Regions from separate parts of the Streptosporangium sp. NBC_01469 genome, predicted to be linked through region 1. Evidence: riboswitches for the same ligand, from Rfam matches in the RefSeq annotation. Region 1 holds a riboswitch; each other region holds the start of a gene.

What was found. Region 1 has a riboswitch for cyclic di-AMP ahead of OG587_RS05685 (NlpC/P60 family protein). Riboswitches for the same ligand answer to the same signal wherever they lie in the genome.
Region 2: linked by a shared signal. The riboswitch ahead of OG587_RS20970 (C40 family peptidase) and the one ahead of OG587_RS05685 (NlpC/P60 family protein) in region 1 are both predicted to bind cyclic di-AMP.
Region 3: linked by a shared signal. The riboswitch ahead of OG587_RS43325 (hypothetical protein) and the one ahead of OG587_RS05685 (NlpC/P60 family protein) in region 1 are both predicted to bind cyclic di-AMP.
Region 4: linked by a shared signal. The riboswitch ahead of OG587_RS42100 (coiled-coil domain-containing protein) and the one ahead of OG587_RS05685 (NlpC/P60 family protein) in region 1 are both predicted to bind cyclic di-AMP.

Annotation. Positions count from the first base shown of each region.
Region 1 covers NZ_CP109465.1:1,256,238-1,260,014, reverse strand. The annotation lists gene OG587_RS05690 (LuxR C-terminal-related transcriptional regulator) at 875-1,075, shown strand; gene OG587_RS05685 (NlpC/P60 family protein) at 1,129-2,178, opposite strand; cyclic di-AMP (ydaO/yuaA leader) riboswitch at 2,184-2,332, opposite strand; gene OG587_RS05680 (amino-acid N-acetyltransferase) at 2,669-3,322, shown strand; gene OG587_RS05675 (RDD family protein) at 3,542-3,777, shown strand, end outside.
Region 2 covers NZ_CP109465.1:4,697,605-4,701,381, forward strand. The annotation lists gene OG587_RS20965 (NAD(P)-dependent alcohol dehydrogenase) at 1-566, shown strand, start outside; cyclic di-AMP (ydaO/yuaA leader) riboswitch at 1,450-1,609, shown strand; gene OG587_RS20970 (C40 family peptidase) at 1,692-2,255, shown strand; gene OG587_RS20975 (hypothetical protein) at 2,475-3,344, shown strand; gene OG587_RS20980 (M48 family metallopeptidase) at 3,341-3,777, shown strand, end outside.
Region 3 covers NZ_CP109465.1:9,924,145-9,927,921, reverse strand. The annotation lists gene OG587_RS43340 (carbohydrate ABC transporter permease) at 1-63, shown strand, start outside; gene OG587_RS43335 (carbohydrate ABC transporter permease) at 60-899, shown strand; gene OG587_RS43330 (DUF4253 domain-containing protein) at 1,136-1,882, shown strand; cyclic di-AMP (ydaO/yuaA leader) riboswitch at 2,143-2,289, shown strand; gene OG587_RS43325 (hypothetical protein) at 2,540-3,355, shown strand; gene OG587_RS43320 (alpha/beta fold hydrolase) at 3,651-3,777, shown strand, end outside.
Region 4 covers NZ_CP109465.1:9,659,003-9,662,779, reverse strand. The annotation lists gene OG587_RS42105 (hypothetical protein) at 40-390, shown strand; gene OG587_RS42100 (coiled-coil domain-containing protein) at 387-1,361, opposite strand; cyclic di-AMP (ydaO/yuaA leader) riboswitch at 1,365-1,501, opposite strand; gene galT (galactose-1-phosphate uridylyltransferase) at 1,574-2,653, opposite strand; gene OG587_RS42090 (DeoR/GlpR family DNA-binding transcription regulator) at 2,650-3,450, opposite strand; gene OG587_RS42085 (HD domain-containing protein) at 3,537-3,777, opposite strand, start outside.

The DNA of each region.
Region 1 (3,777 bases):
ACGGCTCCGGGCAGGTGGGCGTGAACCTGAGTGTGAGCCGCACGGCTCCGGGCAGGTGGGCGTGAACCCGGGTGTGAGCCGCACGGCCGGGGCGACGGCGGAGCGGTCTTCGATATCGCCGGGCCGTTTCCCGTGGACGCGGCTCAGGACACCGTGACGGAGCGATGCCGGGCCCCCGCCCTCGCGGGTCCGCGGATCGCGGGAGTCCCCGTACGGTGTGCGGGCGAAGCCAGGACGAATGAGGCGAAAACGGTGGGCCGGAACCGGCCGTCGCGCCCGTGGTTCCCCGCAATGTCGGACGCGTTTCTGTACGGGTCGGAAATCCATTTCCAGCACGTCCAATATCGCCCGGCACCCCATCGTCGCCGTGTGATACCTCGCGAATGCCGCAAAACTGCTCCCTTGACCCTCATATTTCCGTGTTTTTCGTGGGGTGCTGTCAAGGTGGTGAGTGACCATGGTCGTCGAAGAGTATCGGGAAGAGATCCGTTTTTCCCGAGAAATGCGGGCGGGCCGGATCCCCGGAGGGCCGGCCCCGGCGCGCCCGGCGGAGCGGCGGTTTCGGCGAAACCTTGTTCTGCCAGGACTTCGATCGCCGCAGCCAGGGGGTGCTTGCCGCCTCGTGCCCAGGCTCGGTCATGACATAGCCGCAAAGGCACTGACATATCATGAGTACTTCATGTAGCGCCTACTATGTCAATACTGGACGCACGCTATGAAGAGTGGAACTTGACGACCTTTGAACAAGGCGTTTACCGTTCCTGGCGGACGGTATTCATTTCCGGCGTCTCGCACCCGGTTTCCAGAGTGGGGGGAGTGACTCTTGATGGCATATCCAGAAGTGGATTCACGCCATGGCGACAGCCCCCTGGGCATGAGCGATATCGGTCTCAGCGACGACGACCTCGTGCTGCTGGCTGAGCTCGCCAAGGGTGTCACGGTGGATCGGGTGGGTCGTCGCCTCGACATCAGCGGGCGGACCGTCAGGCGCAGGCTGAGAGGCATCTGCGACCGCATCGGTGTCGCCACGGCGATCGAGGCCGTGGCCTGGGCCGCCCGCCGCCGCCTGATCTAGCACCGCCGCGTGTCCGGCAGGTCGGGCCGGACACGCGTGCGGGCCGGGCACGTTCAGTCGGCGATGCGGACGCCTCCGGCGAAGGGCCGGTTGTCGATCGTGGCGATGTGGACGACGTCACCCGTCTGGGGCGCGTGGACCATCAGGCCCGCGCCGATGTAGATCCCGACGTGGTGCAGGTCGCTGTAGAAGAAGACCAGGTCGCCGGGGCGCAGCTCGTTCCTGGTGACGTGGGTGCCCGCGGTCCACTGGTTGCCGGTGTAGTGCGGCAGGCTGATGCCGACCTTCTGGTAGGCCCACATGACCAGCCCGGAGCAGTCGAAGGAGTTGGGACCCTCGGCGCCCCAGACGTACGGCTTGAGCTGCTGGGTGAGCGCCCAGCGGGTGGCCTCCGCGGCCTTGCCGCTGCCCACGATGGGCACGTTGGTCTTCACCCTGGCGCCCCTGTTGCTGACGGCCCTGCTGCGCACCTCGCTGAACAGATTGCTCTCGACCCGCGCGACCAGCCGTTCGATCTTGGTCCGGTTGCCGTCGAGCTCCGCCAGGAGCTTCTTGACCTCCGAGGTCCTCGCCTTGGCGCTGGCCTGCGCCCGCTCGGCGGCCTCGATCGATCGGGCCACCTGGGCGACCTCCTCGCTCTGCTGCTGCTGGAGCGCGTAGTTGGTGGTGGCCTGGTCGAGGAAGGTGTCGGGATCCGTAGCCTGCGTGAAGGCGAGCCCGGAGTTGAGGCCGCCCGACATGTAGGTGCTCTGCGCCAGAAGGGTGGCCTTGGTGCGGCGGATGGCCAGCTCGGACTCGCTCGACGCCAGGGTCTTCTTGGCGCTCTCCGCGGCCCGCTGGGCCTGCTTGAGCTTGACCCGCTCGCCGTTGTACCGCTCGGCGAGGGTGCCGATCTCCTCGTGCAGCTTCTCGGCCTGCTTGGCCAGCTGCTGGAGGCTGGGCTCGGGATCGGCGGTGGCCGCCACCAGCGGTGTGCCGAGGGTCAGGGTGGCGAATGCCAGGCCGATGACCGCCATGCGGCGGCGCAGCCCTCGCGGCGCGCGTTCTCGACGGCGGGCGTCGTCGCCCGTGTGCTTTCCTCCGCGGTCGCGCGTGCGCTTCACCAACAGGCTCCTCTCCTCGGCCGCCTACCGGGTTAGCTGACGGGTTCGGGCCGGAGGCAGCCCTACCGGGTGCGCCGGTGGCACTCGGATTCACCCCGGAGGACGTGGTGGGTCCCCGGTTCCCCGCTGGTGGGGGATTCGGCGGGTCAGGCTTTTTACGTCTCTGACATCGAGCACGGAGATTAGTGCACCCGTGGTTCCTGCTCAACCAGAACTGCGAATTCAGTAGAGGTTTCGCAACTGAAATGTCACGGAAAGATCACATGGCAATATGATCAACATGGCCATTACGCTGCCTTTGCCTCGTGGGTGACGGGTGCGGCGGAGGTCTTCCCAGGTCCGGGACCGTGCCAAAGGTGAGTTGTGGCACACGAGAGGAGTCGTGCGCTCAGTGTGGTAAAACGATTACCAAGGGTCACGTGAGGGCTGTGGGCTGCGAGTTAAGGGCGAGCCGTAATTGAAGACCGGTGAGGACGTACGCTGAATGGTCATGGAGCAGCTTGCTGAGCATTCTCCCGCACCGGTCGTTCGCGCTCCCGGCGGCGGGGAGTGGCGCGCCGGATCCGAGGGGGCGGAGCCGGACTCGCCCGCGTCCGGCGCGGGCCCCGAGATCACGGTCCGCCGTGCCCGCACCCCGGACGTCCGCGCCGTCAGGCGGCTCGTCGACACCTACGGCGGCGCCGGCCCGCGCCTGCTGGAGAAGGCCACCGTCACCCTGTACGAGGACGTCCAGGAGTTCTGGGTCGCCACCGACGCGGAGGGGGAGGTCGTCGGCTGCGGGGCACTCCACGTCCTCTGGGAGGATCTGGCCGAGATCCGCACCGTCGCCGTCGATCCGGGCCGCAGGGGGATGGGAATCGGCCACCGGATCGTCTCCGCGCTCATTCGCACGGCCGTCGAACTCGGCCTGCGCCGGGTTTTCTGCCTGACCTTCGAGGTCGACTTCTTCACCAGGCACGGTTTCCGGGAGATCCAGGGCACGCCCGTCGCCCCCGAGGTCTACGCCGAACTTCTCGCCTCCTACGACGAGGGTGTGGCGGAGTTCCTGGATCTGGAGCACGTCAAGCCCAACACCTTGGGAAACACCCGGATGCTGCTGCACCTGACACGCGAGCCCGACTCTGATGACTTTAGAGCTGACTGATCGGAAAGGTGACTGTCGATACCTATGTCGATACCTTGTGCAGCAGCAAGCATGTGCGTCTGACATTTGCCACATGCGCAGTCTAAGTGAGGTGACGCGGTGAGCACCGGACAGCCGCCGTATCCACAGGATGATCCCGACCGCGATCGCACACCGTCGGGGTATCCGGATTACGGACAGCACAACGCGGGTCGAGCCGCTGGCGAACTCGACCCCGACGTGACAGTTGTGGGATATCGGTCGGAGGCCTCACAGCCGAACACCGGCCCAGGACAGAGTCAGCCCGGTTACGGCCAGCAGGGCTACGGGCAACAGGGCTACGGCCAGCAGCCCGGTTACGGTCAGCAGCCCGGGTATGGCCAGCAGCCCGACTACGGGCAGCAGCAGTACGGCCAGCAGCAGGGCTACGGGCAGCAGGGCGGGACCGGCGCGTACGGGCAGCAGCCCGGCTACGG
Region 2 (3,777 bases), 3.4 Mb from region 1:
GTGCGCTACGCGATGTGGTACGGCTCAAGCCAGGTGAAGACCTGTTGGTGGTCGGCGCCAGCGGCGGGGTGGGCAGCGCCGCGATCCAACTGGGCCAGGCCATGGGCGCCAAGGTCACCGCCGTGGCCAGCCCGGCCAACCACGCCTTCTGCCGCGACCTCGGCGCCGGCCATACCCTCGACTACGCCGCCCCAGACCGTCTGAGTGGCGACTTCGACGTGATCCTCGACTGCCATGGCACCTCGCTCGACGCCTACCGGCGCCTGCTTCGCCCGCGCGGCAGGATGATGACCACCTCCGCCGATGCGATGGCCTTCGCGTTGCGCTCGGCCGTCCTGCCAGGGCCACGCGTGCGCCTGATGATGGCCCGCTCCCGCCGAACGGACCTGGCGGCACTCGCCGACTACGTCGACCAGGGCAGGCTGCGCCCGATCGTGGAGGAGATCTACCAACTGCAGGACATCGGACACGCCCACCAAGCAGCTGAGACCGGCCACGCTCGAGGCAAGAAAGTGATCACTGTCCTGGTTGATCACGATGCCGATCAGCCCGGCCCCGTTCAGTGACAACCGGCACCGACCGAGCAGGGCGCCCAGTTCGGCTACCGAGATCTGCGTGACCATCCAGACAGTCACCCCCAACAACGGCCGGCAGGATCATGAGAATGAAGTGCCGAGTTACCGATTGGCATCGGCACTTCGCGGGTTGTGAGGTATGTAACGGTCGACGCACTGTGGTTGGTCTCTTTGCAGCGGTAAGCGATCAGGCCATTACATAGCGCTCACGAACTCGTGTTGATAACCCATAATCCGATCTTGTCCGTTACTGAGGACTTCCGGACACGTAGATCACCATCACCGAACATCACTCCACCAGGGCGATCCTCCGCACAATCAAGATCGAAAGCGGTCTGCGCCAGAACCGGAACGTACGTTGACGACTCCCTGCCGACCCCGTTCAGCGCCCCCTCTGACCTGACCGGACCGGCTTAACGTACGAAACGGTTCCGTTGCGGGTCCACCCCCGCCGCCGGATTAAAGATCGTCGAGGCGGGTCTCCGGGGGGTGATCCACGGCGCCCGCGCGTGCGCCGGGCGCCGAAGTCGTCCGGCCGATCGCCCGGGAACGGTCCATCCGCCGGGATCAAACCTGGATCATGGTAAGTGTGATGAATATTACAGAATTGTGATTTATCAGGGTGTGATGCGAAGGATGTGACGAGAGTCATATCTCAATAGCATAAATAGTCATTAAGCAGGGGTAACAGGAAGATCAAGAGGCTCGTTCGACCTCCTGATTTTGAGAATGCTTTGCCGAAAGTTGGAGATCGGGGTAACTTCTGGCGTCGCGACGTGCAAGCCACGCCGTCGCGGCGAATGTCGGTCTTCGGGCCGGTGTCCCTATAGAAATCCAACCGGCCGCCGTGCCCCCACCCGGGGGCAGGGCTCATCACGGCGGCCCGCCGAATCCATGCAGCCAGGAGGCATGGAACCGGGGACCCAAAAGGCCCAGCACAGCGTGGCCAGGGGTGAATCGGCATATTTGTGCCGTAGGGCATCTTCCAAGCCCGAATCCGTCAGCTAACCCGGTAGGCATCAGTGGAAGTCCCAAGGAGAAATCCTGTCTACCACCCCGCACAACCCCCGTCTGTCGCGCCTTTTCCGCCTTTCCATCGGCGGTATCGCCCTCACGTTGACCGCCTCAGCCGGAGCGGTCACCCTCGGGTCCACGGCGGCGCAGGCGACGGCGGACGGTCCCTCCGAGATCCTGGTCAACAGCGCGGCCGGCGTTTCGGAGAAGGCCGAAAGCACCACGAAGACCGCCACTCGGGCCACGACCACGGCGAAGGCCAAGGGCAAGGGCAAGACCAAGCTGAGTAGGGCGGCACTGCAGAAGGTCCGGGCCGGCAAGGCGGTCTCGGCGGCGAAGAAGCAGATCGGCGATCCGTACCGGTGGGGAGCCTCCGGTCCCGGAGCGTTCGACTGCTCGGGGCTCGTCCGATACGCCTGGCGCAAGGCGGGCGTGTCCCTCCCCAGGGTCACGCACAGCCAGTACAGGTCGATCAGGAAGAAGGTCTCGTGGAGCAAGTTGCACCCCGGTGACCTGCTGTTCTTCAGCGGGAAGGGCCACGTCGGCATGTACGTCGGCAAGGGCAGGATGGTCCACTCGCCGAGCAGCGGCAAGACGGTTCGCATCGTGAGGCTGGCGGGCTACTACAGGTCCTCCTTCGCCGGAGCGGTGCGACCCGGAGCCTGAACCCGCGTCCGGGCACGGAGCCCGGGGCCCGCGCGCCGAGCGCGGAACCCGAGACCCGCGCCTGAGCACGGCGTCCGAAGTACGGCGTCCGAGTACAGGAGCCCGAGCCCGCGTCCGGGCACGCGCCCGAAGGCACGTGCCCGAGCACGGAAAAGCGGCCCCGGCCCTCCCCGCGGAGGGCCGGGGCCGCTCCATGCCGGTCGAGTACCATCGGCTCGTATGTCCGTCCCGAAAGGGCGCCGCGCCGTGCTCGCCGGGATGCTGGCGCTGATGAGCGCCGGTCCGTTCGCCGGGACGGGACCCCTCCTGGCCGGAGCCGCCCCGCTCCCGCGCGTCCCCCGCCACCTTTCCCCGTACGACGCCGGGACCCTCCCGGACGCCACCCCGAGCCCGCGCGACCTCCGAGACCTGTGGCCGGGCGCCGCCGTCACCGTCCGGGGTGAGCACTCCCTCGTGATCGGCCACGGCGTCCCGGCCGCCGTCCTGCGGGATCTGGCGGCCAGGGCCGACCGGGCCCGCGCGACGATCGCGGAGATCTGGGGGCCGGTCTTCGCGGTGATTCTCTTCCCCGCCACCGACGCCGAGGCCGCGGCGCTCGCCGGGGCCGGGAGCACCCACGGGCTGGCCGCGATGGCGACCGCGGACCGGGTGATCGTCCTGCCGTCGGGATACGCCAGGCTCACCGCGACCGGCAAAGACGTGGTGATCACCCACGAGCTCGCCCACGTGGCCACCGGCGCGACCCGCGGCGGGCGGGTGCCGATGTGGCTGTCGGAGGGCTTCGCCGACTACGCGGGCTACCGCGACGCCGGGATCGCGGTGCGCACGGCCGCCGCCGAGCTGGCCGCCGAGGTGCGCTCGGGCGTCCTGCCCGGCCGCCTCCCGGCCCCGGCCGACTTCGCCCCCGGCGCGCCGCGGCTCGCGCAGGCGTACGAGGAGGCGTGGCTCGCCTGCCGGTTCGTCGCGGAGCGCTTCGGGGAGAAGGCCCTGGTGAGGCTCTACGGTAGCGATGTCGGGAGCGCACTCGGGCTGCCGGTGGCCGAGTTCACCGGAGCCTGGCGCGACTACCTCAGGAAGGAACTCACGTGACGCTGAGCACGACGGACGCGCCCTCGGGCGTGCGGCCGGCGGGGGGGGCGCTGGCCGGCCTGGGGGTGGCCACGCTGGCGGTCGTGGCGTTCACCACGCCCTGGAGGACGTTGGCGGAGGGGGCTCCGGCCGTCGCCCCCGACCCGGCCCGCGACTTCACCCCCGAGCAGATCGCCAGGGCCGAGACGTTCGACGCGCTGGTGAGCCTCCCCGGCTACCTGTCGCTCGGCCTGACGCTGGTCGTGGCGGGGGTGCTGGTGGCCACCCCGCTGGGCGCGCGGCTCGCCGGCCGGCTGCCGGGGCCGTGGTGGCTGCGGGCGCTGCTCGGCGTGCTGGTGCTGTCGGTGGCCGTGGCGATGCTGCGCTGGCCCCTGGGGATGTGGTCGGAGAGCTACCTGCGCGACTTCGGGCTGTCCACCCAGGCCTGGCCGGC
Region 3 (3,777 bases), 2.1 Mb from region 1:
ATCCTGCTCGCGGTCACCCTCTTCTACATCCGCGCCCTCTACCGTACGGGGGAGAGGTTGTGAGCAGATCCCGCCTGGCCGCCAACGTCGTGGCGCTGGTCGCCGCGTTCGTCACCCTCTTCCCGATCTACTGGATGGTGCTCTCGGCGCTCAAGCCCACCGGGGAGATCCAGTCGCTGGAGGTGCGCCCGTGGACCCTGGCGCCGACCCTCGGCCATTTCCAGCGGGTGCTCGGCGGCGAGAACTTCGGCCGCTACCTCCTCAACAGCCTGGGCGTCGCCCTGACGGTCGTCGTCCTGTCCGCGCTGGTGGCCTTCCTCGCCGCGGTCGCGGTGACCCGGTTCCACTTCCGGTTCCGTACGACCGTGCTGATCATGTTCCTGGCGGCGCAGATGGTGCCGGTGGAGGCGCTCACCATCCCGCTGTTCTTCCTCGTCCGCGACCTCGGCGCGGTGGTTCCCGGGGTGGGGCTCAACACCCTGGGCTCGCTCGTCTTGGTTCATCTGGCGTTCTCGCTGCCGTTCGCCATCTGGATGATGAGGGGGTTCGTGGCCGCGGTGCCCGAGACGCTGGAGGAGGCCGCGATGATCGACGGTGCGAGCCGGCCGGTGATCCTGTGGCGGATCATCTTCCCCCTCGTCGCGTCGGGACTGGTCGCCACGAGCGTCTTCTCGTTCATCACCGCCTGGAACGACTTCATCTTCGCCAGGACCTTCATCATCTCGGCCAGGGACAACCAGACGCTGCCCGCGGCCCTGCTGGTCTTCTTCAAGCCCGACGAGAACGACTGGGGCGGCATCATGGCGGCCTCGACGCTGATGACCGTTCCCGTGCTGATCTTCTTCGTGGCCGTCCAGCGCAGGCTGGTCGCCGGCCTGGGCGGGGCGGTGAAGGACTGACACCCGCCCGGCTCCGTTCCTCCCTGTACCGATAATTTTTGCCTGGACCAGGGCAGAACTGTCCCTCGGGATGGTTGACAGGCCAAAATTGGTCCGTGGTCAGGATCGGATCGGTAGAGATGAGCGATTGCGAGCGTGGGCAACTTCCGCCAGTTCTGGGTCAGCTGTTCGCCGACGGAGCCGATGGAGCCGACGGGAGCGAGGGGGCCGGCGGAGGTGAGGGCCGGAGGCTCTCGGTGGAGCTGCCACCGGGGGACGTGGTCTGGCCCGACCCCGGTTACGCTCAGCTCGCGGTCCGTCGCCGTCCGGCGTTCTGGCTCAGCGAGGTGGCGGTCTCCGGCGAGTACTGGGCCCGGTTGAGGGCCCAGCACGGGCAGTCGGGCCTGTGGCCGGTCCTGCTGGAGGACTCCGTCCAGCCCTGGTCGGCCGGCCAGATCGCCCCGGACACCGCGAGCCAGATCGACAACTACCACGCCGCCGCGTTCATGGCCGAGGTGTGGTCCGACTGGATCGCCAAGGCCAATCTCGACCAGCTCGAACTGCTCGACCCCTTCGGGCCCGAGTGTCCCGGCCCGGCCCCGTCGGGAAGGCTCGCCGCCGATCCCGGCGTGGTCGCCGACTGGTACGCCGGGCTGGTGGCCGAGCGCAGGACCCCGCTCGGGCTCGTCGCGGTCGAGCGCGGGGCCGACGCGCTCGCCGTCATGGGCTGGCAGGGCGCCCTGAACCACAACGAGTGGATGGTCCCGCTCGCGGCCGTCGTGCGGAGCTGGGAGGACAGGTTCGGGGTGCGGGTGGTCGGCATGGGCTTCAACACCCTCGACCTCAGCGTCGCCGCGCCCCCGACGACCTCCGAGCACGCCTTGCACGTCGCCGCCGAGCACTGGACGTTCTGCCCCGACAGCATCATCCAGGGGGCGGGGAGCCTCATCGACTACGCCGAGCAGATCAAGGGCAGGAACGCCTGGTCGTTCTGGTGGGACTGACCGGCCCGGGTTGACCCGCGGGGTGCGGACTCCCTCGCGTGGGTCTCCGGGCATGGGTGCCCCGGGGTGGATTCCACGATCGGGGCGACATTCGTGCTGGTAGGGCGGGTGTTGGCCTGGCGGGGTGATCGATGAGGCTTTCTTGAAGCTTGCAGGTAGATCTTCTGGGGTTTTCATGGCGTTTGCTTTGCTTTGTCCGTTTTGGGAGGTAGTGTCCACTGTTATCGGTTGGCGACCTGCCCTTCACAAGAGGGAGCGGCCGGCCGACGTCGAATCCCGAGGGCCCACTGGGCTCCGGAGCCGGGGAACCAGTTTTCCGGGGTGAATCCGCCGCGAGCGCGCAGCGGTAGGGCAACTCCACCGCCCGAACCCGTCAGCTAACCCGGTAGACGAGATGGAGAGGAGATCCCCTCATGGATCACCGCGTCACCACGTCGGTGCACCCCCTGTCCGCGCCGACCACCTGAACTTTCACCCCCACCCCCGTCCCCCCGACCTCGCCGCCGCGTCTGATCGCGGCATCTTCAGGACCGTGCTCCGCGTAGCGATTGGTTGATCCGGCTACGCCCCCTTTTCCGACGAGCGCGTCCCCGCCGGTGCACCCCTTCGGTGTTCGCACCTGGCCGCCCCGTTCCCTCGCGAAAGAGCCACTTCTCCATGCACCCCTTCTTTGGTCTGCACAAGAAAAGCCTGAGCAAGTACCTCCCGCGTAACAACGCCCCCCTCAAGCGCGGCTTCGCCGCCGCCACCCTCGTCGGTGCGAGCGTCCTCGCCTCCGTCGGCGTCGCCTCGGCGCTTCCGGCCCACGCCTTGGCGGCCCCCACCCGCCTCGCCGCCGACCCCGCGGTCGGTGCGCCGGCCGGTGCCGAGGCCGTCCTCCTCCAGGGTGCGACCACGGCCTCCTACTTCTGGGACGACTCCTCCGGCCGGGCCGGTGACACCGGACTGCCCGCCAGTGGCAGGCCGATGCAGAAGGGCATGATCGCCAGCCCGAGCTGGCCCCTGCTCACCGAGGGCTACATCCTCTACAAGGGCAAGAAGGCCAGGTTCTTCGTCGGCGACCGCGGCCCGGGTAACCCCTCGAACCAGGGCATCATGGTCGACATCGACGCCAAGACCTTCGCCGACCTGACCGGCGGCACGTTCAACGCCGGCACGCTCGGCGTGGACGGCAACGGTGGCATGGGCCACATCGACATCCAGTACGTGGTCACCAAGTGGGGCGACGGCACGGGGATCAAGAACCACCCCGTGGCGTTCTCCACCGGTGCCTGGGGCCGCAAGGACACCAGCCCGGCCAGGCCGCCGGCGACCGTCTTCGCCATGGCGAGGCAACTGGGGATAGGCCTGAAGACCCAGCTGGTGAGCGCCGAGGCGCGGCCGTGGATCGGCAAGCCCAAGGTCATGGTCGAGCCCGTCTCCGCGCACGTCCCGACCGGCACGGCCGCCGGGCCCGGCGTCGGGAAGAACTGACCCCGCTCGCGCGAGAACCGGGCCGATGCCGACCCCGTTCACGCGAGCGGGCGGATGCCGACCCCGTTCACGCGAGCGGGCCGATCCGGAAGGACCGGCTCGCGCGGGGGCCGTCCGAGAAACGACCGATCCGCTCACGCGCGCTCGCGAAGGCCGGGGCGGGGCCTGACGGGGGGCCGCGGCCCGCTCGCGCGGGGGCGATCCTGGGACACCGGTGGGGACCACCCCGCCGGTGTCGCGTTTCCCCCCGAATGGCATTCTGTCCCGCACAACCAGTACGGACGGTAGGAGTGCCATGACTCTGCGAGCCCCGGCGAACGGCATCGAGATCGCCTACGAGACCTTCGGCTCTCCGGAGGCTCGCCCCCTCCTGCTGATCACGGGCCTCGGCTGCCAGATGATCCAGTGGGACGACAGGTTCT
Region 4 (3,777 bases), 2.4 Mb from region 1:
GGTTACCGGAGCCACAGGCATCCCCTCCGGGAGTGGCATATGCCCCGCGTCTATGCGCTCGTCGCGAGTACTCGCGACGAGCGCATAGACGCCGGAAAGATCTTTGTCAGAGAGTACGACGAGCAGTGGCCGGCCGCGCAGACCTCGGCCGCTCCACCTACCGGCTTGCCGAGCTGCGCCTTCGCTCCCCGAAGGGGGGGCAAGCTGCGTGACATCCCGCTTCCGGAGAGCGTGGCGCCGCGGCTCGCCGCCCACATCGAAACCGTCGACCCGCCAGAGCTGACGCCGCCCTGGCGCACGCTGGACGGCCCACCGCACACGGCGCGGCTGCTCTTCGGCGTGCCGCAGACCCTGGATGTGCCCCGAGAGAGGCGGGTACCCGAGAACTAGTACATCGAGATGTGCGGATGGTCGAAGTGGTTGGCCGTGACGCCGCCGCGGTTGGACATGAAGCTCCAGCCGGAGCCGTGGTTGATGCGCTGGCGCCAGATCACGTACTTCACGCCGAGTTTGGCCTTGTTCTTGATGGCCCAGGCGGCGATCTCGTCGCCCAGTGCGGTGTTGGCGGCCGAGGGCATCGTGCCGCCGGCGCTCATCATGAAGTCGCAGGCGCGGCCCAGGGGGTGCTCGCCGCCGTCGTTGGCGGACCGGTAGCAGCCGACCGAGTACGGGAGGCTGAAGCGCCTCATGACGGCGTCGCGCATGATCCGGGTACGGTCGGTGATGTTGTCGGCGCCGGTGGGGAGCTGCGGGGCCCAGCTGCCGTCGGAGCGGCGGCCGGAACCGGTGGGGGCGAGCCGGTCGAGCTTGTCCTTCATGTCGCGGATCACGTCTTCGGCCTCCTCGCGCTGGGCCTCCACCTCCTTGGCCTCCTCACCGATCTCGTCGGTGAGCCTGGCGGCCGTCTCGGCCGCCTTCTTCCTGCGTTCGAGGCTGCCGGCGAAGCCCTCCAGGTGCGCGCTCTGCTGGGCGGTGAGCTGCTCCATCACCGCGGCGGCGCCCATGTCGCCGGAGAACACCAGCGCGGGCAGCCCTCCGCCGCTGCTCTGGTAGCGGAGCTGGACGATGGAGTCGACCTGCCGTTTGGCCTCGACGTAGACCTGTTCGGCCTTTTCCCGGTTCTGCTTGGCGACGCTCTCGGCCTTCTGCGCCTTCTTGAGGGACTCGCGCTTGGCCGCGTAGGTCTCGATCAGCTTGTCGACCTTCTTGCCGAGCTTGGCCAGGTCGGCGCGGAGCTTGGCCTCGGTGGGCTTGGGTTCCGCGATTCCCGCCGTGGGGGCACCGATGGTGAACGCGGCGATCGAGCTCAGGCAGAGGACCAGAGCCGCATGCCGACGGAACGTGGGGGACGGGGCCGCCACGAACTCTCCTCTCCTTCCGCCTACCGGGTTAGCTGACGGGTTCGGGCTGGAGGAAGCCCTTCCACCGAAGTGGTTTCACCCCAGGTGCGGTGGTTCCCCGGCTCCCGGGCAAGGTGCCCGAGATTAGGCAAATCAGCGTTTAAAGCTGATGTGGGAAGGATAGTAGTGGTAAACAGCAGGTCATGCGACCTCAAGACGAGACCAAGCGGTAATCAGTTCGTGATAACAGAGCGCAGGAGATGTGCTGTGCCCTCGGGCGACACGTCGTTCACGAAGGCGCCCATCGCCGACTCCGACCCGGCGAGGTATTTCAGCCTGTCCGGCGCGCGGCGGATGCTGAACAGCTCCATGTGCGCGTACGACAGATCGCGGCCGACGGAGACCGGTGCCTGGTGCCAGGCGGCGATGTACGGCATGGGCACGCCGAACAGTCCGTCGAGGCGGCGGAGCACGTCGGTGTAGAGGGGGCCGAACGCCGCGCGCTCCTCGGCGTCCAGCGCGACCAGGTCGGGGACCCCGCGGTGCGGGTAGAGGTGGACCTCCACGGGCCAGCGCGCCGCGGCCGGGACGAAGGCCGTCCAGTGCTCGTTCGAGCCCACCACCCGGATCCCGGCCGCCCGCTCCGCGGCCAGGACGTCGGCGAACAGGTTGCCGCCGGTCCGCTCCCGGTGCCGCTCGGCCACCCCGAGGGTGAGCCTGGTGCGCGGGGTCACGTAGGGGTACGCGTAGATCTGGCCGTGCGGGTGGGCCAGGGTGATGCCGATCTCCGCCCCCCGGTTCTCGAAGCAGAACACCTGCTCCACGCCGGGCGTCGCCGACAGCTCTGCCGTACGGTCGACCCAGGCCTCCATCACCAGCTCGACCTGCTCGGGGGAGAGCCGGGAGAACGAGGAGTCGTGCTCGGAGGTGAAGCAGACCACCTCGCACCTGCCGACCCCCGGGCGGACCTCGCTCAGCCCCCCGATCTCCCGGTGGTCGCCCGGCTGGGCGGAGAACGACGGGAACCGGTTCTCGAAGACCACCACGTCATAGCCCGAGGAGGGCACCTCGGTGAGGTTGCCGGGGGTGGAGGGGCAGAGCGGGCACTCGCGGGCCGGGGGCAGGAAGGTGCGGCCCTGGCGGTGCCCGGCCACCGCGATCCACTCCTCGGTGAGCGGGTCGTAGCGCAGCTCGGAGGCGGCGGGCCGGGGCGGCAGATCGCGCCGGTCGGCCGCTCCGCGGTCGGCGTCGTCGCGCCGGTCGAAGTAGAAGAGCTCCCGGCCGTCGGCCAGGTGGGTGATCGTACGCTTCATCGGCCGGCGATCTCGCTCTCCCGCTGGGGTTCCGTGATGATCAGCTCGCCCACCGAGGCGGCGAGCTCCTCCCGGGCCTCCTCGGTCAGGCCGGAGTCGGTGACCACGATGTGAGCCTCGGCCAGCTCCGCGATCGTGCTGATGCCGACCGTGCCCCACTTGGTGTGGTCGGCGGGCACCACCAGGCGGTGCGCGGAGGCGACCAGTTCGCGGTTGGTCTCGGCCTCGAGCAGGTTGGGGGTGGTGAACCCGGCGCGGGCGCTCATCCCGTGCACGCCGAGGAAGAGGGTGTCGACGTGAAGGCCGCGGATCGCCGAGACCGCGACCGGGCCGACCAGGGCGTCGGAGGGGGTGCGGACCCCGCCGGTCAGCACGACCGTGCGATCGGCCCTGGGGGAGCGGTGGAAGACGTCGGCGACCCGGATCGAGTTGGTGATCACGGTCAGCTCGGGCACGTCGACCAGGTGGTGGGCGAGCGTCCAGGTCGTGGTCCCCGCGGAGAGCGCGATGGCCGTGGCGGGCCGGACGAGCCGGGCGGCGTGCTGGGCGATCGTCTCCTTCTCCGCCTGCCGGCGCGCCGACTTGGCGGCGAAGCCCGGTTCCTCGGTCGCGCCGGGCCCGGCGGCGGTGGCGCCGCCGTGGACCTTCTCCACCAGGCCGCGCTCGGAGAGCACCTCGAGGTCGCGCCGGATCGTCATGTCGGACACGCCGAGCTCCCGGACGAGATCGGCGACCCTGACCCCGCCGCTACCGCGCACCCTCTCCAGGATCGCCTGTTGCCGCTGCTGGGCGAGCATTGCCCCACTCCCCTTAATCCACCAGATTCCACCAAATTACCACGGCAAGGATGGCGGAAGACTGTTGGATCGTGGTGACTAACCGCTCACAGCCGATCAAGTTCCGCCGTGATGTTGGCTCTCGCCGTCCCCTCCAGGTCGGCGACATGGAAGATCACCGGAAGGTCGAGCAGCGAGCGCAGCACGGCGGCCCTCCCGGCCCTGAACGCGTCGTCGGGGACGAAGCCGTACTCCTCGCGCACGGCCGCCGCGTAGGCGGCGTAGACCTCGGGGGACGCGCCCAGGATCGCCAGGTCCGCGTCGGACAGCACGGCCCCGTCCGCGTCG